Regions from separate parts of the Bradyrhizobium sp. SZCCHNR2028 genome, predicted to be linked through region 3. Evidence: predicted binding sites of a transcription regulator. Region 3 holds the regulator's gene; each other region holds the start of a gene.
The links. Region 3 encodes LexA, which represses DNA repair genes until DNA is damaged. Its sites were predicted from a motif close to TGTTCNNNNTGTGTTCNG; they were not measured.
Positions count from the first base shown of each region.

Region 1: a site for LexA is predicted at 3,355-3,372, ahead of QX121_RS12285 (helicase-related protein). Genes of this name have one in related genera too.
Region 2: a site for LexA is predicted at 1,907-1,924, ahead of QX121_RS26570 (YifB family Mg chelatase-like AAA ATPase). Genes of this name have one in related genera too.

Region 1 covers NZ_JAUHJF010000006.1:55,723-63,437, reverse strand. Annotated here, with positions in the region: gene QX121_RS12300 (DUF2235 domain-containing protein) at 1-995, opposite strand, end outside; gene rpmB (50S ribosomal protein L28) at 1,337-1,645, opposite strand; gene QX121_RS12290 (DUF3108 domain-containing protein) at 2,287-3,066, shown strand; gene QX121_RS12285 (helicase-related protein) at 3,513-7,052, shown strand; partial or broken gene QX121_RS12280 (RNA-binding S4 domain-containing protein) at 7,114-7,380, shown strand; gene fdxA (ferredoxin FdxA) at 7,509-7,715, shown strand, end outside.
Region 2 covers NZ_JAUHJF010000022.1:7,582-15,296, forward strand. Annotated here, with positions in the region: gene QX121_RS26560 (outer membrane lipoprotein carrier protein LolA) at 1-651, shown strand, start outside; gene QX121_RS26565 (DUF2336 domain-containing protein) at 671-1,741, opposite strand; gene QX121_RS26570 (YifB family Mg chelatase-like AAA ATPase) at 1,971-3,512, shown strand; gene QX121_RS26575 (Panacea domain-containing protein) at 4,027-4,593, opposite strand; gene QX121_RS26580 (hypothetical protein) at 4,889-5,116, shown strand; gene QX121_RS26585 (PAS domain-containing hybrid sensor histidine kinase/response regulator) at 5,244-7,484, shown strand; gene coaA (type I pantothenate kinase) at 7,533-7,715, opposite strand, start outside.
Region 3 covers NZ_JAUHJF010000001.1:113,076-120,790, reverse strand. Annotated here, with positions in the region: gene QX121_RS00580 (LysR family transcriptional regulator) at 1-261, shown strand, start outside; gene glp (gephyrin-like molybdotransferase Glp) at 494-1,705, shown strand; gene lexA (transcriptional repressor LexA) at 1,912-2,610, shown strand; gene QX121_RS00565 (hypothetical protein) at 2,870-3,310, shown strand; gene QX121_RS00560 (hypothetical protein) at 3,534-3,752, shown strand; gene QX121_RS00555 (ComEC/Rec2 family competence protein) at 3,707-5,998, opposite strand; gene QX121_RS00550 (hypothetical protein) at 6,138-6,350, shown strand; gene QX121_RS00545 (glutamine--tRNA ligase/YqeY domain fusion protein) at 6,374-7,715, opposite strand, start outside.

The DNA.
Region 1 (7,715 bases), on a different contig from region 3:
CTCGGCGCCACATAGGAGAACGGGCTGTTCTTGCGCTGCACGCCCCAGGCGAGCTGGTTCACCGTGCGCGGATTGACCGCCAGCCCCGCCTCGACCGCCTCGTCGATCATCCACAGCAGCGGATACTTCGAGACCGCCGACTGCGCCTCGGGATAACCGCCGCCGACGTCGCAATGTACGCCGGCGAACCACACCTGCTTGGCGTCCTGCGGTCCAGCATGCGCCTTGTTGAAGCGGTTCGGCGTGAAGGTCTGCGGCATGTTCCACGGCTTCAGCCGGAACATGCAGCGCCGTTCGTCGATCGCAGCGGCCTGCCGGAAAATCTTCACGCTCGGGTTCTCGATCGAGAAGGCGAGCTCCTCGAGGCTGGGGAGGGCGAGGAACCGGTCGGTGCGCGGCACGATGACGCTGGCCACCGTGTCCCACACGCCGACGAAATGGATCGTTGGCCAGCGTGTCGAGGTGATGCGCGCGAATTGCGCGGCCTGGTCGTCGCGGCTCTCGGGAATCGGCCCTTCCTCCTCGGTGCTCTCGACCTCGGTGGTGATGCCGCGTCCGGCCTTCGGATTGTCGGAGGAGTACTTCTTGTAGGCGATCACGCCCGAGCCGGCGAGATTGATCTGATCGGGCGAGATCAGCCCGACCTTGTGGATCAGTCCGGCAAGCACGCGCACGGTGTAGGCGCCGCGTGAGAAGCCGAACATGAAGATGCGGTCGCCTTGCTGGTAATGCGTGGCGAGGAAGCAGTAGGCCCTGATGATGTTGTCGTCGAGGCCGTACCCGGTGGCGAGCCCCAGCACCATGTTGAAATTGGCCCTGAAGCGATGCCAGCTGTCCGGCTGTGTCAGGGTGCCGACGCCAGGATCGTAGAACACGGCCTGGAGTGGCGTCGTCTTGTCGGTCTTGCGCAGGCAGCGATAGAGCTTGAGCACGTTCGAGATGTTTTCGCTGATCTCGTTGCCGGTGCCGTCGCAGCAGATGACAATATTCTTCATGACAAAGGAATGTCCGCGATAATGCTACCGCAACGAGTGTAGAGCATCGGGCTGGTGTTGGGGAGGTCGGTTCCTATGGCACTTCGTCTGGGTCGCTGTTGCGCGCCGCGCGACGGACATAGCGAAGTGATTGAATGGCGCCGCCGTACGAACGGATGGTCACTCGACGTGTCCGGTCGCCCCGCGCCGGCTGCCGTGTCCAGAGTTGTCGGCTGGTCACGGCATCCGCAAGCAAAACGGCCGGATCTCTCGATCCGGCCGTTTCGATATCTCGCTTCGCTCGAAGCCCCGCCTGTGACGCGTCCGGCTTCTGCATCAATCGTGGATTTCGGCTTGCTCTCTCAGCTCGCCTTGGCGACCGGGGCAGCGTCCGCCGCTTTCTTCTCGATGGCGCGCTTCAGCTCCAGCGCGCGCGGCGACAGCGCCGCAGCGTTGGCCTTGAGCAGATAGGCGTCGAGGCCGCCATTGTGGTCGACGCTCTTGAGCGCGTTGGTCGAGACGCGCAGGCGCACGTTGCGGCCGAGTACATCCGAGATAAAGGTCACGTTGCACAGGTTCGGCAGGAAGCGCCGCTTGGTCTTGATGTTGGAGTGGCTGACCTTGTGGCCAACCTGGGGGCCCTTGGCCGTCAGTTCACAGCGCCGCGACATGGCAGTAAATCCTCTCTCATCCCCGCACCCTTCGTCCGCCTGTGTCGGCGGGCCGCGGGGGTCCAAAACTCGTCCAGCTCGTCTCTGGGAGATGCGGTCCTATAGGGGGGATGCGGCTTTTCGTCAAGGTTTTGAGGGATGGGGCCGGTGGCCCCTTAGCCACGCGCCGAATCGCAGGGCTGCCTCGCTTCACGGCGGCGGTATTTGCGCCCGCGGCACGGCGTCCGGCCATAGGCGTCCGCATGGCCGTTTTTCTCCGAAAGACGTCGTACAATCAACATCATAGCCGATCGCCGGAGACCACATAAAGGGCGTATTCGGGCGTGATGAGTGGACGTTCGCGCGATGGCGCGTCAAATCGGCCCGTCGAGCCCGGCGGATTGCAGGGGCTCACGGGGAGTTTGGGCCGCCCGATGCGGCTTCGCCGGAAGCGGAGCCGGACGTAAAGCGCTGGACAATCGGCCAGGATGTGACCGGTTCGCGTTGTTCAGGAGCGTTTTTGGCGTAAGTAACAGCAGTGGCGCGGCACAGGGGCCGGGGCCCGACAAGCGGATCGGCAGGACCATTTCGACGTGACCAACAGCACGGCCTTCTTCCGTTTCCGGCGCCTGGCGGTGGCCGGCTCCATCGCGGCGCTCCTGCTGCTGGCCCCCCACGGCGCCTGGGCACAGGCCCGGCTGGACGCCCAATATGAGGCTTCGCTGGCTGGCATCCCCGTCGGCAAGGGCACCTGGGCGGTCGAAATCGGGGATGATCAGTACGGCGCCGCAGCTCAGGGCGGCACCGCGGGCCTGCTCAAGAGCTTCTCCCAAGGATCGGGCACCGGGTCGGTGCAGGGGCGCGTCGTCAACGGCGCCCTGGTCGGGCAGAGCTACCAGGCCTCGACCACCACGGGAAAGAAGTCCGAGCAGATCCGCATCAATCTGCAGAACGGCACCGTGAAGGATTTCGCCATCGAGCCGACGCCGCCGGTCGATCCCGACCGCATCCCGGTAACGGATGCCCACAAGCGCGGCGTGCTCGATCCGATGACGGCCTCGCTGGTGCGGGTGCCGGGCAATGGCGAGCTGCTGTCGCCGGACTCGTGCCGCGGCGCTGCGCCCGTGTTCGACGGCCGCATGCGCTACGAGCTCAAGCTCGACTACAAGCGCATGGAGAACGTCAAGGCAGACAAAGGCTATCGTGGTCCGGCGCTGGTCTGCGCGGTCTACTTCACGCCGGTTGCGGGCTACATCCCGGACCGGCCGGTGATCAAATATCTCGCCCAGGCCCGCAACATGGAGATCTTCTTCGTGCCGCTCGCGGGCACGCGCATCCTGGTGCCGTTCCGGGTCGTGATTCCGACCTCTTTCGGCAAGGCGATGCTCGAGGCGACCTCCTTCATCACCCAGGCCTCGCCGCACGTCGCGAAAACGCAGTAGCGCGCGGCGGAATCCTCGTTGTCCAGCCGGCGCCGTCATTGCGAGGCCGCCCGGAAAGCCAGCATGTGTCCGGCGCGCGGCCTGAACGACGGCTCGCGTGAATCCGTTTGACTCTTCGCCGATTCTGATTCGACTCGGGTCTGCTCGAAAACAGCGCCAGTTCCCTCGCGAAAGCGTTGCTTGTCGAGACCGTGAAAACTTGATCTAGTGCTGCCTTGATCGCGCGGCGCGAGATGTTGCGGTGAACGAAGCCGGAAAGGCGCTGGAGTCAGCGATTCGGGCGTGATTCGTTCTCAAGGCGTTCCGAAGCTTAAGCTGCGTCCCTATATGCGTAGCAATGTGACACAGGTGTGAGGATCGCAGCCTCTCAGAACGACGATAAATCCAGCATCCATCGCGCCTGACCCGCGCGCCTGCAACGCCGGCCTCGAGACCCAATTTAACGAATGGCTTTTTCGTCTTCTTCGGCAGCCTCGCCTTTCGAGCGCGCGTCCGACCGTGCTCCCGGAAGCGGCGTTACCGCCGTTCTCGGCCCCACCAACACCGGCAAGACGCATCTGGCGATCGAGCGCATGCTCGCGCATTCCTCCGGCATCATCGGACTGCCGCTGCGGCTGCTCGCGCGTGAGGTCTACAACAAGATCGCCGATCGCGTCGGCAGCGAGGCCGTTGCGCTGATCACCGGCGAGGAGAAGATCAAGCCGAAGAACCCGCGCTACTGGGTGTCGACCGTCGAGGCGATGCCCAGGGATCTCGACGTGTCGTTCCTCGCCGTCGACGAGATCCAGATCGCCGCCGATCTCGAGCGCGGCCACGTCTTCACCGACCGCATCCTCAACCGGCGGGGCCGCGACGAGACGCTGCTGCTCGGGGCTGCGACGATGCGCCCCATCATCGAGCGGCTGCTGCCGGGCGTATCGACCGTGACGCGGCCGCGGCTGTCGCAGCTCGAATTCGCCGGCGACCGCAAGATCACGCGACAGCCGCGCCGGACTGCCATCGTGGCCTTCTCGGCCGACGAGGTCTACGCCATCGCCGAGCTGATCCGCCGCCAGCATGGCGGCGCCGCTGTGGTCCTGGGATCGCTGTCGCCGCGAACCCGCAACGCGCAGGTGGCGATGTTCCAGAACGGCGACGTCGACTATCTCGTCGCCACCGACGCGATCGGCATGGGGCTCAACCTCGACGTCGACCACGTCGCCTTTGCGTCCGACCGCAAATATGACGGCTATCAGTTCCGCCGGCTCACGCCGTCGGAGTTTGCCCAGATCGCGGGCCGTGCCGGACGGGCGACGCGCAACGGCACGTTCGGCACCACCGGGCGTTGTGCGCCGTTCGAGCCCGAGCTGGTCAATGCGCTCCAGAACCACACCTTCGATACCGTGAAGGTGCTGCAATGGCGGAACTCCAGGCTTGATTTCGCGTCCTTGAGCGCGCTTCAGGTCTCATTGGCGATCGCGCCGGGGCATGAGGCGCTGACGCGCGCGCCGATCGCGGAGGATCTGCGCGTGCTCGATCATGCCGCGCGCGACGCCGAGGTGCGCGACATGGCGCATGGCGCGGCCGCGGTCGAGCGTCTCTGGGAGACCTGCCAGATCCCCGATTATCGCAGGCTGTCGCCGGCCGCCCATGCGGAGCTGGTGACCACCGTGTTCGGCTTCCTGATGCAGAAGGGGCGTATTCCGGACGCCTGGTACGCCGCACAGGTCGATCAGGCCGACCGCGTCGATGGCGACATCGACACGCTGTCGGGGCGGATTGCACAGATTCGTACCTGGACCTTCGTGGCCAACCGGCCAGACTGGCTGCGCGACCCTGATTATTGGCAGGGGATTACCCGCGAGCTCGAAAATAAATTGTCAGACGCCCTTCATGAACGGCTCACGGAGCGTTTCGTTGATCGTCGTACCAGTGTATTGATGCGGCGCCTGCGGGAGAACAGTGTTTTGAATACGGAAATCGGCAAGACCGGCGAAGTGATCGTTGAAGGGCACGCGATCGGCCGTCTGGATGGATTCACCTTCGCGCCCGACGCCGCCGAAGCCGGCTCGGAGGCCAAGGCCTTGCAGGCTGCTGCCCAGAAGGCGCTGGCCGGCGAGATCGAGGCGCGCGCCGAGAAGCTGTCCAGCGCGCCCGACGAGCACATCGTGCTCACCGCCGACGGCACGGTGCGCTGGACCGGCGACGCGGTCGCGAAGCTGGTCGCGGCCGACGACGCTCTGCATCCGCGCCTGCGCATCATCGCCGACGAGCGGCTGACGGGTGCTGCGCGTGACAAGGTGCAGGCGCGGCTCGATCTCTGGCTGAAGACGCATATCGAGAAGCTGCTCGGCCCGCTGTTCGAATTGTCCAAGGCCGAGGACATCACCGGTATCGGCCGCGGCATCGCGTTCCAACTGGTGGAGGCGCTCGGCGTCATCGAGCGCGCCAAGATCGCGGCCGAGATGAAGGATCTCGACCAGCCGTCGCGCGCCACGTTGCGCAAATATGGCGTGCGCTTCGGCGCCTATCACATCTACGTCCCGGCGCTGCTCAAGCCGGCGGCGCGCGCGCTCGCTGCGCTGCTGTGGGCCGAGAAGCAGGGCAATGTCGACATGTCCGCGCTGACCGGCGCGCAGCATCTGGCGAGCTCGGGCCGGACCTCGTTCCCGGTCGACAAGGCGCTGCCGCGCGATGCCTATCGCGTGCTCGGCTACAAGCAGGCGGGCGAGCGCGCGGTGCGCGTCGACATCCTGGAGCGGCTGGCCGACCTGATTCGTCCCGCCCTGGCCTGGCGCGACAATGCACCGGGCGAAAAGCCCGCCGGCGCCTTCGACGGCCGCGGCTTCGTGGTGACGCAGGCGATGACCTCGCTCACCGGCTCGGCCGGCGAGGACTTCGCCTCGATCCTGCGCGCGCTCGGCTATCGCATGGAGAAGCGTCCGCCCCTGCCGCCCAAGCCGATTGAGAAGCCCGTCGAGGCTGCTGCTGCCGAGGCTGCTGCTGTGGAAACCGCTCCGGCTGAGTCGGCAGAAGCGCAGGCCGTGCCGGGCGAGGACCTCGCGCCTGTCGCCGGCGAGCCGGCCGACGAGCAGGTTCCTACCGTCGCGGAGGCCGCCGTCGCTCCGGTGACCGAGCAGACCGTCGCCGTGCCCGCGGCGGTCGGCGAGGAGCAGGCGGAAACCGCGTCGGTGTCGGCCCTGGCATCGCTGCCGACCGTCGATTTCGTCACGCCGGATGCGGCGGACGAGGCGTCCGTGGCCGAGACGGTTGCCGAAAGCGTCGTCGCCGAGGCGGAAACCGCCGTTGCTGCGGATGCGCCGCAGCCAGAAGCCGCTGAGGTCGTCGCGCACGAGGCAGCAAGCATCGGCGATGCTTCGGCTGAAGCTGCCGGGACTGAAGCTGCTGCTGGATCTACCGCGACCGCGGCTTCTCCGGCCGAGGCCGCTGCTGCCGCCGAGCCCGTCCTGGTCGAGGTCTGGCGGCCGGGCGGGCGCTCGGAGGAGCGCAGGCCGCGCCACGACCATCATCATCGCGGCCGGCCCAACCGTCCGCAGCACGAGCGCGGCCAGGCGGCCGCTGGGACGACCCCGGCCGAGGGCGGCGAGGCGCGCGAGCGCCATCATCGCGGCCAGGGCCGGCGCGACCGGATGAAGGAGTTCGGCAAGGACTTCCGCAAGGGCCCGCCGGAGACTGGTGCGGCTCCAGCCGAGGGTGCATCAGCGCCGGCGCGTGAGGAGCGCGGGCCGCGCCGCGACCATGACGCCAAGGGGCGCGACCAGAACCGCGATCGCAACAAGGGCGGCAAGTTCGGTGGTGAGGGACGCGGCGGCCGCGACTTCGGCAAGGGCGGTCGCGACAAGCGCGACGGCGGTCCGGCGCTGCGGCCCTACGCCTCGAGTGGCGGCGGAGGCCGGGATCGCGATCGTCCGGTCGATCCCAACTCGCCGTTCGCCAAGCTTGCCGCGCTCAAGGAGCAGCTCGCGGCGAACAACCGCAAGGATTGAGCGGCAAGATCGGTTGGCAAGATAGGTTGGAAGGACAACGCCGACGTCCGGCACCCCGTCAGAGCGCCAGCGCCTCGACAAATGGCTGTGGCATGCGCGGCTGGTGAAGGCGCGCACCAGCGCCGCGGCACTGGTGTCGTCGGGCCATGTCCGGATCAATGGCGTGCGCGAGACGTCGCCCGGCCACGGGGTGAAGACCGGTGACGTGCTGACCATCGCGCTCGACCGCAGCGTGCGCGTGCTCAAGGTGACCGGCTTTGCCGAGCGCCGCGGCGATGCCGCCTCCGTGCGCGGACTGTACGATGATCTGGATGGCGGACGGTCCTGATGGATTGCGCCAGATCGATTGCGCCAGAGCAATTTCCGGTTCAGTTCTTCGCCCCGCTTCACTTGCGGCACAACACGTCCTGCGCTAGTCCAAGCCAGCCGAATTGTCGATCCGTTCCGGAGCCTTGGATGACTTACGTCGTCACCGAAAACTGTATCAAGTGCAAATATACCGATTGCGTTGAGGTCTGCCCGGTAGACTGCTTCTACGAGGGTGACAACATGCTGGTCATTCATCCGGACGAATGCATCGATTGCGGCGTGTGCGAGCCGGAATGTCCGGCCGACGCGATCAAGCCGGATACCGAGCCGGGGCTGGAGAAGTGGCTGGGCGTG
Region 2 (7,715 bases), on a different contig from region 3:
CGCTCGGGCCAGAGCCCCTCGACCACCCAGACCGCCCCGCCCAACCCGATCATTCCCGATCCCCGGCGCAACGTGCCGGCCAGCATCTTCACCTCGTTCGACGCCAACCAGAAGGCGCAGGCGGCCAAGGTCAGCGCCTATCTGTCGTCGCTGCAGACGCTGGTCGGGAACTTCGTCCAGGTCGGCCCGGACGGCAGCAAGACCAAGGGCGATTTCTACATCCAGAAGCCGGGCAAGGTCCGCTTCGAATACGAGCCGCCGACGCCGATCGACATCATCGCCGACGGCTCCTCGCTGGTCGTGCGCGACCGCAAGCTCGCGACCCAGGACGTCTATCCGCTGTCGCAGACGCCGCTGCGCTATCTGCTGTCGGACCGCATCGACCTGCTCAAGGACACCAACGTGATCGCGGTCGCGGCCGACGACCTCTACGTCACGATCACGATCGAGGAGAAGCAGGCGCTGATCGGCACCAGCCGGCTGATGCTGATGCTCGGCGTCAAGGACGGCCAGCTCAAGCAGTGGACCGTGACCGATCCGCAGGGCTACGACACCACGATTGCCGTCTACAATCTCGATACGACCAAGAAGCTCGATCCGGCGATGTTCAAGATCGACTTCACGGCCTATCCGAGCACGCCGCCGGGCTGACGCCGCCTCTCGCGCTCGCTCAGCGCGATTCGAGCCCGCGCACCTTCCATTGCGCTTCGGACAATGCAAGCTTCTCGAAGCGCTTGCGCGCCTCCTCGAGGTCATCGGCCGGAAGCGCGTCGCAGCCGGGCCGGCCGCGCAGGATCATCGACGTCGTCGCCCAGCTCAACCGCGCCGCCTTGCAGGCCAGCAGCAGATCCGTGAGACGGTCCTCCTCCAGCAGCGCTTCGATCGTCTCGATGGTGACGACGCAGAGCAGCGCCAGCGCTGCGATCACGGCAGGGAAATCGCCGGTGGCGCAGAAGCGGTTGACGGCGGAGTCGCCGAGCTTTCCGGTGCGGCTGAGGGCGGCAACCTCGGCCTTGACCTGCTGATAGTCCCAGATCGCGCGCATTGCCGCGCCGGGCGAGCGGGTCGGCGTCGCCTGCAGGGTGGCGCGGGTCGCCGGCGGTGCGGCCTTGATGAAGCGGGCGCGGGCGCCCTCGCTCGCCGCGGCGACGAAGGCCCGCGACAGCTTGGCCGGCAGATCGGTGCGCAGCGCGAGCTTCTCGGCGAGATCCTCGTCGCGCTCGGCGATCTTGAACAGGCTGCGATAGCCATCCTCGGACAGCCGGGCGGAGAGGTTCTGTGCCAGCGCCATGCGCACCGCCGGAAAGCCGCGCGCGATCAGCTGCGTCGTGAGATTGTCGCCGATGCCGCGTCGGCTGGCGAGCGCGACGAGATGCGCCGGGCTGCCGGTGCGGATGAACTCGGCGAGGTCGCGCTCGGTCAGCACCGCCGCCTTGGCCAGCATCGGTCCGGCGACGCGCAATTCGGGGTGAACGGCGAGCAGCCGCGCGGTGGCGTAAGGCGCGCGCTCGACGCCGGCGAGCGCCATGCTCAGCTCGGCCAGCAGCTCGGTCGCGACCTGCGGCATCAGCCGGGCGAACATCTGGTCGTAGAGATCGAGCTGCTCGGCGGGCGCCGGCCGCGGACCGGCCAGGAACAGGCTGGTGGTCCGGCGCAGCAAGTCGGTGGCGAGCTCGGACACCGTCCGCGCATCACCGGCGGGCGTCTTGGCGGTCGGAGCTGCCGCAGGCGCTGGAGGCATCGCACGTCCCTCGTTGGGCGCCTCTCGGCCGTGACAGAGGCGCGGGTCGATCATCAATTGAGGAAGAATGCGAAGGCCGGACTAAAGGGGCGTTAAGCCCGGCGGACGGAGCTGCAACCCGCGCGGCTGTCGTTAATGGTTTGCAGCGGGGCGCGGCAACGACAGTGTTCCCGTATTGTTCTTGCGAACAATCCCTGCTTCCGCTAGCTTGGTCGCTGGGAGGGGCATCATGGTCCAGCGCGTTTCCACCGTCGCCTTCGAGGGGATCGAGGCCCGCGCGGTCGACGTGCAGGTCCAAGTCGCGCCCGGTCTGCCGGCCTTCGCGATCGTCGGCCTGCCGGACAAGGCGGTGTCGGAAGCGCGCGAGCGGGTGCGCTCGGCGCTGATCGCCTCCGGCCTGGCGCTGCCGGCGCGGCGCATCACCGTGAACCTCGCGCCGGCCGACGTGCCCAAGGAAGGCAGCCATTACGATCTGCCGATCGCGCTGGGGCTGATGGCCGCGATCGGCGCCATTCCGCCGGATGCGCTCGGCGGCTTCACCGTGCTGGGCGAGCTCGGCCTCGACGGCTCGATCGCGCCAGTCGCCGGCGTGCTGCCGGCGGCCATCGGCGCCAATGCGCGCGAGGAAGGATTGATCTGCCCGGCCGCCTGCGGCGCCGAGGCGGCATGGGCGAGCCCGGACTTGCAGATCATCGCGGCGAGCTCGCTGATCCAGATCGCCAACCATTTCAAGGGCACGCAGGTGCTGTCGCGGCCGCAGCCGAAGATCCAGGAGGCACCCGCAAGCCTGCTCGACCTGCGCGACATCAAGGGCCAGGAGAGCGGCAAGCGCGCGCTCGAGATCGCCGCTGCCGGCGGGCATCATCTGCTGATGATCGGCTCGCCCGGCGCCGGCAAGTCGATGCTGGCGGCGCGGCTGCCCTCGATCCTGCCGCCGCTGTCGCCGGCGGAGCTGCTGGAAGTCTCGATGATCGCCTCGGTCGCCGGCGAGATCGAGGGCGGCGCGCTGACGTCGCGCCGGCCGTTCCGCAGCCCGCATCATTCCGCCAGCATGGCGGCGCTGACCGGCGGCGGCCTGCGCGCCCGCCCCGGCGAGATCTCGCTGGCGCATCAGGGCGTGCTGTTCCTCGACGAGCTGCCGGAGTTCGATCCGCGCGTGCTGGATTCGCTGCGCCAGCCGCTGGAGAATGGCGAGGTCTCGATCTCGCGCGCCAACCACCGCGTCACCTACCCTGCCCGCTTCATGCTGGTCGCCGCGATGAATCCGTGCCGCTGCGGCAACGCCTTCGAGCCCGGCTACGCCTGCAAGCGCGGCCGCATCGACCGCTGCACCGCCGACTATCAGATGCGCATCTCCGGCCCGTTGATGGACCGCATCGACCTGCGCATCGAGGTGCCCGCGGTCACCGCCGCCGACCTGATCCTGCCGCCGTCCAAGGAAGGCTCGACCGAGGTCGCGGCCCGCGTCGCGGCCGCGCGCGACCTGCAGCGCGCCCGCTATGCCAAAGCCGGCCTGCCGCACATCCGGACCAACGCCGAGGCGCCGGCCGCCGTGCTCGACGAGATCGCCAGGCTCGATGCGCCCAGCCAGAAGCTGCTGCGCGAGGCCGCCGAGACGATGCGGCTGTCCGCCCGCGGCTATCACCGCGTGCTGCGCGTGGCGCGGACGCTCGCCGATCTCGATCATGCCGAGACCATCGGCCGGCTGCATCTGGCCGAGGCGCTGTCGTATCGCGCGCTGGCCGAGGACAGTCGCCATGCGGCCGCGTAGATTTACCGCTGAGCTCAAGACGCGATCAAGCTTACCCTGTCGCATCGATAGTCAGAGGAAACTCAATGGCAACCGAAGCGCCACTACAGGATATCCCGAATTGTGAGCGATTGTGCCGGAGTCAACAACCAGCGTAGTTTTTGACCTTTCGTGGCGTCTGGAGGGAAGCGCAGATTCCTTCTAGAATCTTTGCGACCAAAGCTTCCGAGGCTGGGTCACGTGGTACGAACAGGCCAGCAGCCACCCCGGCGGCAAGTGCCGCTCCACTCTCGATTCGAGCCTTTCGATAGAAAATGTAAGAATCCTTTGTGATGAACGGATGGTCCCCAACTCCAAGCCGTGTAGTTCCGTCGCACAGATGATTCTGCCATTCAGTTACGGAGACAATAATGTGATTACCAGCCTCGCACGCGTCCGTGCAGACTATGAAAAGGTGCTTTCGGTTGGGATCGTTGTAAGTGCCGGATGGTAACAGTAACGTCTGGCACCTGCAGGCAACGTACGTCGCCATGGCTCATCCACGAAGTGACTGAAAAACCTTGTCCAGATATCTGTTTTCCTCAATCAGTGAGGCTTGTACGTCCGCGTCCTTGAATCCAAGAGCAGTTAGTATGCGCTCTACCGGAATCGGCTTCGAACTCCCGTTAGGGTCCTCCCATTCGGGAATGTTGTTACGGTCATGGGTATAGTTGACCAGCTGCCATTTACCCATCTGCCCGAACTCATTCCATACCGCATCTAAGCACTGGATATCTGCATCGCTCAGCTCATCAAGCTCGCCAATATCAATTTGCTTCTTGGCTCCGATAAGATGATTGGCGCGGTCTTCCAAGAGTTCGGACCAGCCACAGGCCTCCAGATCATATTCACCATTTGCGTGGCTATACGTGGTGGAGTTTACGGGCCCATGCGGCATCGAAACTCGCGGCTCATCCAGTATCGGGAATCCGAATGCTTTTAGGCTTTGTCTATCAGACAGATAGACCAGCTTGATCGCCTTCAAAATGTTGAGGGCGTTCTGGCCATTTCTTGCAATAAAGAATGCGATGACCTGTGAGGCCTTTCTTGCATTAAAGGTCATAGGAAGAGCCCCTCTGCAAGAGGAAAAGAACGAAACAAGAACATAGTCTCTATGTAAACTATAGTTTTTCAGTGTCAACGGATATAGGCCGATTCTCCGTCAATAGTATTTTTGTCAATTTCTCGTTACTGTTGCGATTTTGCTACGGCGGCAGTGGCATCCGAGCGTACCGTTTCGTCTACTCGTTCAGGGGCCTCCGGACGCCCCCTCAACACTCTGGTAACGACTTCTCTTTACGCTCCGACAACCATAGGGTCCGCGTTCCGTCATCAGGCCTTCCGCGTCGGTGCGTATCATGTTGCGTTTCAAGGTCCTCGTTTCGGCCGTGCCGCTGATCGCGGCGGCGGTCATCGCCAGACTCGAACTGGCGCCCTCCCCGCAGCCCTGCATTGCCGTCGGTGCCGACGGCGTCTCGCTCGGCTCCGCGCCCTTTCACGCCGATCTCCATGTCGACTTCACCGACGATCCCGCGCGCGCAACCACGCCTCATCACCGACCGATCCGGTTCTGTGAGCCGGGCTAACGCCCGGTTCACCATCTCTGCACGGCAGAATCGCGCGTGCACGACCTTTCAAAGTCTCAGCAATACCGACGCCGCATGGTGCGGGCCGGCCATGACATTGGGATCGAAATCGTCGGGGGTGATCGAGATGGGACCGATTTTTCACGTCAGGCTGCGCCTGCGCCGGTTCATGCGCCGTCACCGCACCATCTTCGCGATCCTGCGCTCGCTGATGATCTTCTCCGCCGGCTTCGGCGGCGCGTACGGCTTCATCAAGGCCAGCATTTCCGACAACTCCGGCTATAACCCGCACACGTTCGCGATCGGCGCCAGCTTCCTGTTCGCGCTCGCCTGCGTCGGCCTGGCCACGCTCAGCATGCGGCTGCGCTTCGTCGCCAGGAAGATGCACAAGATTGCGCTCCACAACGAGGTGCTGGCGGACCGGAACTGGGAGCTGCAGGAAGCCGAGCAGCGCGCCCGCAATCTGTTCGAGCAGCAGGGCGACCTCATCGTCATGCGCGCGCGCGACGGCAGCATCATCTTCGTCAACGACGCCTATTGCCGGATGGCGGGCCTCGACCGCGACAACCTGCTCGGCAGCGCGTTCACCTTCGAGCTGATCGAGCAGGGCGACAGCGCGCTGGAGCCGAACGGCACGCGCGTCCACGACCAGCGCATCGAGAGCGCGATCGGGCCGCGCTGGATCGCGTGGCGCGAGGCACTGGTGCGTTCCGACGCCGGCCAGCCCGCCGTACTGCAATGTGTCGGCCGCGACGTCACCGACCGCACCGAGACCGAGCGCGCGCTGGCGGAGGCGCGCGACCAGGCCAATGCCGCGAACCGTGCCAAGTCGCGTTTCCTGGCAATGGCGAGCCACGAGATCCGCACGCCGCTGAACGGCATCCTCGGCATGAGCGGGCTGCTGCTCGAGACGCAGCTGACGCCGGAGCAGACCACCTACGCCAAGGCGGTTCGCACCTCGGGTGAAGCCTTGATGTCGCTGATCGACGAGCTGCTCGACTATTCCAAGATCGAGGCCGGCAAGCTCGCGCTGGAGGCGCAGCCATTCTCGCTGGCGACGCTGATCGAGGAGATCACCGAGCTGCTGGCGCCGCGGGCGCAGGCCAAGCAATTGGAGATCGCGGCCTATCTCGACGAGCGGCTGCCGACCTGGGTGACCGGCGACGCCGCGCGGCTGCGCCAGGTGCTGCTCAACCTCGCCGGCAACGCCATCAAGTTCACGGCTTCGGGCGGCGTCGCGCTGATCGCCGAGCCTGGGATCTGGCCGAACGAGATCAGCTTCCAGGTGCGTGACACCGGCATCGGCATTGCCGCCGACGCCCAGGAGCGCATCTTCCGCGAATTCGAGCAGGCCGACGACAGCGTGGCGCGCAGCTTCGGCGGCACCGGGCTTGGCCTGGCGATCTCCGACCGGATCGTCAAACGCATGGGCGGCCGCATCGCGCTGCAGAGCCAGCTCGGCGCCGGCTCGACCTTCGAGGTGTCGGTGCCGCTGCCGCCGGCGCTGGAGCGCGGCGAGCAGAACAGCTTCCGCGGCCCCGACCTCGCGGGACAGTCGGTCATGCTGGTCGCGCCGGCCGGGCTGCAGGCCGAGCTGATCGAACGGCGCCTGCAGAACTGGGGCGCGCAGACCTGCCTGGTCGCCGAGGCCGAGGTGGCGGAAGCCCTGCTGCCCGAACGCGCCTGGCACGCCGTGCTGGTCGACGACGCCATCGGCAGCGACGCGTCGCTCCGTCTGGGCGGGGCCGCGCAACATCACACGACACGGCTGATCGTGCTGGTCACGCCGGCGAGCCGCCACGAGCTGACCCCAGCGGCGCCGTTCAACGGCTATCTGGTCAAGCCGCTGCGGGCCGCCTCGCTCGCCGCGCGCGTGAGCTTCGACACCGATGGAACGGTCCCGGCACTCGCTGACGATCCAATCCCGACGATCGCGCCGCCGATTGCGGTTCAGGCCGGCGGGAGCCTGTCCATCCTCGTCGCCGAGGACAACGACATCAATGCGCTGCTGATGCGCTCGCTGCTGACCAAGCTCGGCCACCACGCCGACATCGCCGTGCATGGCGAAGCCGCGCTGGACTCCTGGCTCGCGGCGCGCTCGGCCGGCGCGCCCTATGATCTGATCCTGATGGATGTGCAGATGCCGAAGCTCGACGGCATTGCCGCCGCCAAGCGCATCCGCGCCATCGAGGCCAGCGAGCCGGGCCGGCGCACGCCGATCCTGGCGCTCACGGCCAATGCCCTGGTCGAGGACCGCTACGCCTGCTTCGAGGCCGGCATGGATGGCTTCCTGGTCAAGCCGATCGATCGCGACAAGCTGGACGAGGCGCTGGCGAATCTGGCAGCGGCGCGACAGGTGGCGGCGTAAGTAATTAGTTGGAGCGGATCAGTTCAGCGCTGCGCTCGCGGGCCACGTTCACAACCGCCTGAGCGCCACCGTCTCGACCTCGTGGTCCGCGCCCTTCTTCAGGATCAGCGTCGCGCGCGGCCTCGTCGGCAGGATGTTGTCCTCGAGATTGGCCAGGTTGGTGCGCTCCCAGATGGCGATCGCAGTGGCGATGGCCTCCTCGTCCGACAGCAGCGCGTAGCGGTTAAAGTA
Region 3 (7,715 bases):
TCCTCGGATTTCCTCAGCGTGCTGGCGACGGTGGCCGCGTCACCGGTGATCACGACGATACCGACCAGGATGGCAAAGCTCTACGGGCCGCGGTTTGGGCTGACGCTCTGTCCCGCGCCGTTGAAGCTGCGGCTGCCGGCCGTCTCGATGGTCTGGCCGCTGCAGCTCGATCGTGATGCAGCATCGGTCTGGCTGCGGAACATGGTGGCGGATATCCTGCACACGACCGAGCGCGCCGCCTGTCGCGCGGCTGCTGGATAGAACGCGGGGCGGGAGCTAATCGGAACGGCGCATCGGCCAACGCCTTGGCACTGCGGTCGACCTTCTGCGCACTGATTGCAGGGTTTCTCGCGCGGTCGTGAGGCAGCGGCCCGGACGCGGCCAACATCAGACGATCAGAAGGCAGGAAGCGGCCTGAGCCCTTGGCCGGGCCGTGCGCGTTCGGTTAGAAGGCGACTCATTCGATCTGCCGTCTCCGTCCGAAGGAACTCTCATGGCCCTGATGCCGGTGTCTGATGCGTTGTCCGCCGTGCTCGCCGGCGCCGAGCCGCTGGCCGAGGAGCTGGTGACGCTGGACGAGGCCCATCACCGCATCCTGGCCCGCGACCTCGCGGCGCTGCGGACGCAGCCGCCCGAGGCGATGTCGGCGATGGACGGCTACGCCGTGCGCGCGGCGGACGCAGCCCAGGCCAAGGTGCGGCTGAGGGTGATCGGCGAGGTCGCGGCGGGGCGGCCGTTCGATCGCGTGGTCGGACCCGGCGAGGCGGCGCGCATCTTCACTGGTGGCGTTGTCCCTGAGGGCGCCGACGCGGTGGTGATCCAGGAGGACACGATCGCCGAAGATGGCCACGTCGTGATCACCGAGGCCGCGATCAAGGGCCGGCACATCCGGCCCGCCGGCGTCGACTTTCATGAGGGCATGGTGCTGCTGAAGGCGGGCCGCCGGCTCAGCGACCGCGACCTGTCGCTGGCGGCCAGCATGAATCATCCGGCACTGCCGGTGCGGCGCCGGCCGAAGGTGGCGCTGCTCGCCACCGGCGACGAGCTCGTGATGCCTGGCTCGACGCCCGGCCCGGGCCAGATCGTCTATTCCAACGGCTACGCCCTGCGGGCGCTGGTGCGCAGCGAGGGCGCGACACCGATCGATCTCGGCATCGCCGCGGATACGATGGAGGCCACGATCGCCGGGATCCGGCGGGCGCGCGAGGCCAAGGCCGACATCCTGATCACGACCGGCGGCGCCTCGGTCGGCGATCACGACCTCGTCAAGCAGGCGCTCGAAGCCGAGGGCGTCGAGATGGCGTTCTGGAAGATCGCGATGCGGCCGGGCAAGCCGATGATGCACGGACGGCTCGGCGACATGAGGGTGATCGGACTGCCCGGCAATCCGGTGTCGTCCTATGTCTGCGCCATCCTGTTCCTGGTGCCGCTGATTCGGCGGCTGCTCGGCCGCGACGAAGCTCGCATGCCACGCGAGACCGCCCTGCTCGGCCGCGAACTCGGGGCCAACGATTCGCGCGAGGACTATCTGCGGGCGCAGCTCGAGGAGCGCGCCGACGGCACCCTGATCGCAACGCCGGTGACCCAGCAGGATTCGTCGCTGCTCGGCAATCTCGCGCTCTCGCAGGCGCTGGTGATCCGGCGGGCGTTTGCGCCGAAGGCCGCCGCCGGCAGCCCGTGCGAGATCCTGCGCCTGCCGAGCTAGGCCGTTTCCCCCGGCAAAGCCCGGTCCGTTCACTACAATTTAAGGATTGCGGAACACACATCGAACATATAGTGTCCGTTCATGATTTGTTTTTAGTATGTTGCGGGCGACGCGATGATGGTCCGACTCCAAGGCGCTCTCAGCCGGTTTGTGCTCAAGGCGCAGCTCCTGGACTCGGACGACAACAAACTGGGGACCAGGTCGAGATGCTGACGCGCAAACAGTACGAACTTCTGCGGTTCATCAACGAGCGGCTCAAGGAAGCCGGCGTGCCGCCGTCCTTCGACGAGATGAAGGATGCGCTCGATCTGCGCTCGAAGTCCGGCATTCATCGCCTGATCACGGCGCTCGAGGAGCGCGGCTTCATCCGCCGGCTGCCCAACCGCGCCCGCGCGATCGAGGTGATCAAGCTGCCCGAGCTGTCACAGGCCGCCAACAACCGCCGCGGCTTCACCCCATCGGTGATCGAGGGCAATCTCGGCAAGGTGCGCACCAGCACTCCCGCGCTGGACGATGGCGAGCGCCCCGTCGCAGTGCCGGTGATGGGCCGCATCGCCGCCGGTACCCCGATCGAGGCGCTACAGACGCGCAGCCACACCATCAGCGTGCCTGCCGACATGCTCGGCAACGGCGATCACTATGCGCTTGAGGTGCGCGGCGACTCCATGGTCGATGCCGGCATCCTCGACGGGGACATGGCGCTGATCCAGCGCAACGAGACCGCCGACACCGGCGACATCGTGGTAGCGCTGATCGACGATGAGGAAGCGACGTTGAAGCGCTTCCGCCGCCGCGGCGCATCGATCGCGCTGGAGCCGGCCAACACCGCCTACGAGGTCCGCATCCTGCCGCCGAACCGGGTGAAGATCCAAGGCAAGCTGGTCGGGCTGTATCGCAAGTACTGATCGCGGACGCGATCGGTCGATCGGCGACGGGCGCACGCGCTTCGCCGCCGATCGAAATTGGTCACGCGCGAATGCACCTCAGGATGTGCAGCGCGGCATGCTCAAACGCTTGTGATCGCCCGCGGGCGCACGCGGTGCAGATCAGCGCAGAATTGCCGTGAAGCGCGCGCTAACATCACCATCGATGTCCACTCTGATAGAGGCCTGCGCCTGTCCGGGGGGAGCGTGGGTCGGCTATCTCTCAACGAGGAGCGATCCGATGTGTGACTACAGCCTCCATGCGGTTGCGTCCCGTCCCGCCAAGGTCGGCGAGACGTTGATCTCGACGACGTTTCGCGGCACCGCCACCCGCGGCTTCGCCCTCGAGAGCGAGCCGACCGTCGCCGTCTGCATGCTGCCCGGCACCGAGTTGGCATTTGTCGAGGACGTCCGCTACGACAGCCGCTGGCTCTGGACCCGGACGATCCGCGAGCGCGTCGCGAAGTTCAACAGCATCGAGACGCACATCCCCGATCGCCATCACGACGCGATCGAATTCGCCGACGGCCGCCACGTGCTGGTGACCCAGCTCTGCGAGGGCCAGCGCGTCACCGTGCTACAATTGCCGGTCAGCAAGCAGCCGGCCGAGCGCCGCCCGGGCGTGGCGGAGGACGTTCCGGCTTCGCAGGCCACACCGATTCGCCGCATCAGCATCACCTGAGCGCCTGCGCGTCCGCATTTCTCTCGGTCATGAGCGAGCTTTCGGCCGGGGGAGATTTGGTTTCTGCAAGCGCAAGGTCCTTTCGGGCGAACCTCACGCTCCGGCATCGCATCGAATAGGAACGACATCCCTCGGCCGGCATTGTGTGCCGGGGGAGCTTGCCGCCGCGGTCAACAAGATCGATTGGAACAAGGCCGACCGGATCACCGAGCCCGGCCGCTACATGCTTCCGTTCGGATGGCTAACGGTCACGGTTGATGACATCGCCGTCTGGCAACGATATCCGGGCGCTGCGTTCACGCTGGTCGAAGGTCCCTCGCTGTTCGATGGACCCGACGACACCGAGTATCATCTCAGCACGTTGTATCATCTCAGCACGTTCGAGCTGTCCGGCGCTCAATCCTGCTCGCCCTGCTCCGTCTCCGGCGGCGTCGCGTCCTGAAGCCGCGACACCGGCGCACGCGGCGTCAGCGTCGTGTCGAACTCGCCGGCCTCGGCGGGCGCCGGCCACCACGGGCGGTCGGTGCCGCCGGCGCGCACCGGCGTGACGGAGAAGCCGGTGCCCCGCTGCACCAGCATCAAGGCGCCCTGCTGCTGCAGGCGCTGGCGATCGATGACGGCCGCCGCGCAGGATGACGGCGCGGCGCGCGCGGTGACGATCAGCGCGGCACGGGCGCAATCATCTTCGAGCGCCTCGGTGCGCAGGGTCAAGGCGGCGAATCGGCCGTCGAGCATCGCGACCACGCAGCCCGCCTCGTCGCAGGAGACGCCATCGGCGAGCGATGAATCCGCCGGCAGCCGGGCATCGGCGTCGGCCGCGAGCCACTCCTTGGTGGCGAACACGTCCTTGCCGGTGCGCATCACATGCAGGCGCCCGTCACGGCCGCGCACCGCCACCGCGCGCCCATCGCCGGCGATCAGCACGTGGGGCAACGGCGTCGTGGCGGCCCACGCGGTGGCCACCACGAGCCCGACGGCACCCGACCAGCGCAGCGGTGTGCGCAGCAGGCCGATCAGGATGACGCCGAGGCTGGCCAGGATCAGCGGACCGATGCCGAAGCCCGGGATGCGCCCGACCGCGCCAGGCAGCGCCGCCACCCAGCGCGTCACCGCGATCATCCAGTCGATGCCGAGGCCCATCAGCGTCCACCAGGGACCGTCGAGCCCGAACGGCGCCGCCAGCAGGCCGAGCAGTCCGGCGGGCATCACCAGCACCGAAACCACCGGCATCGCCGCGAGATTGGCGAGCACGCCATAGGGCGTGACGCGATGGAAGTGGAACGCGGCATAGGGCGTGGTCGCAAGCCCCGCGATCAGCGAGGCCAGCAGCAGCATCGCGAGCTCGCGGCCGCCCCACAGCGCGATGCGCTGCGTCGTGGAGCTGTCCGGCGTCGCAAACAGTTTGGGCAGGCCGAACTGCACCAGCGCGACCAGGCCGAGCGTCGCCGCGAACGACATCTGGAAGCTCGGATGCACCAGCGCTTCGGGTGCTGCGATCAGCACGATCATCGCCGCGACCGCGAGCGTGCGGAAGGTGACGGCGCGGCGATCGACCATGACCGCGATCAGCACCACGGCCGTCATGAAGAACGATCTCTGCGTCGCGACCTCCGCGCCCGACAGCAGCAGGTAGAACGCCGCCGCGACCAGCGCCGCCGCGGCCGCCCATTTCTTGATCGGATGGCTGATAGTGAGGCCGGGGATCAGCGCAAGCAGCGCGCGCACGGCGAAGAACACGACGCCGGCGACGACGGCCATGTGATAGCCTGAGATCGACAGCACGTGGCCGAGGCCGGAGACGAACATCGCATCGTTGACATCGGGCGTGATGGCGTCGCGCCGGCCGGTCAGCAGCGCGGTGGCGATGGCGCGCTCATCGCCCGTCAGACGGGCGCGGATGCGTGCGTCGATCGCATCGCGCAGGCCCTGCATGGCCGCCGCATAGCCCAGGCCGAAGCCGGCGGCCTGCGGCGGCGTCGCCGTCGTGATCGCGCCCATCACGAAGCCGGAGGCGCCGATGCCCTGGAAGAACATGTCGCGCGCGAAGTCGTAGGATCCCGGCCGCACCGGGGCCATCGGCGGCAGCAGCCGCGCCTTGAGCTGCACGAAGCTGCCGACCTCGGGCGCCGTGCCCTTACGCACCGCGAGCCGCACGCGCGCGAGGCTGATGCTGCTGCGCTGGCTCTCCATCGCGGCGACGCGCAGCACGATCCGATCGCTGCGCTCGCGAATGTCGCGCGCCTCGACGAAGCCGGACAGCGCCACCGAATACAACGGCCGCGCCAGCACTGGATGAGCGACACGCGCGGTCTTGATGGTCGCCGCGGCAAAGCCGCACGCTGCAGCTGCGATCATCACGGCAACCGGAAACATCCGATGCCGCCGCATCATGATGGCGACGATGCAGAGCAGCGCCGCGGTGGTGGCGGCGATCCAGAGCACCGGCTCGTGATCGGCGGTGAAGTACAGCGCGATGCCGGCCCCGAACGCCACCGGCACCCAGGGCAGCAGCCGGCCTGCCCCGGCCTCCTCGACCGCCCAGCTCTTCAGGCGGGCGGCGAATGCCGACGACGCGCCGGCCCCGATCGCGGGCCAGCCGCCGGCCAGCGCGCCGCGCGGCGGCCAGACATCGGCCATCGCGCCCGCGATCCCGCGACGCCCTCCCGGCGGCCTGACCGGCTCCGCCATTGCCCACACCACCCGTTACTTCACGGGCATGGAGGCTAGCGAAACCACGGGGAATCCGACTAGCGGAACGGAACGAGAATCCAATCCCGGTGCCGGGAACGTCATTGGAACTTTCGGCACCGCACGGGCTTATGCGGGTATGGACCACCATGACAATGACGATCCCTTTGCCGACCTCGCGCTCGACACGGCGATCCACCTGCGCTGGACGTTGCGGGACATCAAGGCCCACCGGCTCACGCTCTCCCCCGTCGCCGACGATGATCTCTCGCTCCTCGCGGAGCGCGGCCTGGTGGAGGTCAGCGATGGCGTGCCAACGCTGACCGAGGCCGGCCTCGCAGCGATCAATTGAGCTGCGGCTGCGGTCTCCCCATCTCATCCCTTCGCGACCTCCTTCGCAAAGGTGTCGCGCAGGCCGATGGTGCGGTTGAACACGAGCTTGTCGGGCGTCGAATCCGGATCGCGGACGAAGTAGCCCTGGCGCTCGAATTGCATCGGCGCGTCCGAATTGCTCTCGGCGATCGCCGGCTCGATGCGCGCGTCGGTCAGGACCTCAAGCGAGTTGGGACTGAGATCGGCGGTGAAGTCGGCCGCATTGGGGCTCGGATTGGCGAACAGCTGGTTGTAGAGGCGGATCTCGGCGGTCAGCGACTGCGCAGCGGGCAGCCAGTGCATCGTCGCCTTGACCTTGCGTCCATCCGGCGCGTTGCCGCCCTTGGTCGCGGGATCATAGGTGCAACGCAGCTCGACGATCTCGCCGGCGTCGTTCTTGATGACGTCGCGGCACTTGATGAAATAGGCGTAGCGCAGCCGCACCTCGTTGCCCGGCGACAGCCGGAAGAACTTCTTCGGCGGGTTCTCCATGAAGTCGTCCTGCTCGATATAGAGCTCGCGGCCGAAGGCGATCCTGCGCGTGCCGGCTGCGGGATCGTCGGGGTGGTTGATCGCCTCGAGCTCCTCGACCTGGCCTTCCGGATAATTCTCGATCACCACCTTCAGCGGCCGCAGCACGGCCATCCGACGCAGCGCCGTGCGGTTCAGCTCCTCACGAATGCAGAATTCGAGCATGCCGACGTCGACGATGCTGTTGGCCTTGGCGATGCCGATGCGCTTGATGAACTCGCGCACCGCAGCCGGCGGCACGCCGCGCCGCTTCAGGCCGGCGATGGTCGGCATGCGTGGATCGTTCCAGCCTGAGACATGGCCGTCCTGCACCAGCCGCGTCAGCACGCGCTTCGACAGCAGCGTGTAGGTCAGGTTGAGCCGCGCGAACTCGTACTGGTGCGGATGCGACGGCACCGGCAGCTTGTCCAGGAACCAATCGTAGAGCGGCCGGTGGTCCTCGAACTCGAGCGTGCAGATCGAGTGCGTCACGCCCTCGATCGCGTCCGACTGCCCGTGGGCGTAGTCGTAGCTCGGATAGATCTTCCAGGCGTCGCCGGTGCGCGGGTGATGGGCGTGCATGATCCGGTACAGCACGGGGTCGCGCAGGTTGATGTTGCCGGCGGCCATGTCGATCTTGGCGCGCAGCACGCGCGCGCCGTTCGGGAATTCGCCGGCCTTCATGCGCCGAAACAGGTCGAGATTCTCCTCGACCGTGCGGTCGCGGAACGGGCTGTTCTTGCCGGGCTCGGTGAGCGTGCCGCGCGACAGGCGGATCTCCTCCTGCGACTGGTCGTCGACATAGGCGAGCCCGGCCTTGATCAGCCCTTCCGCC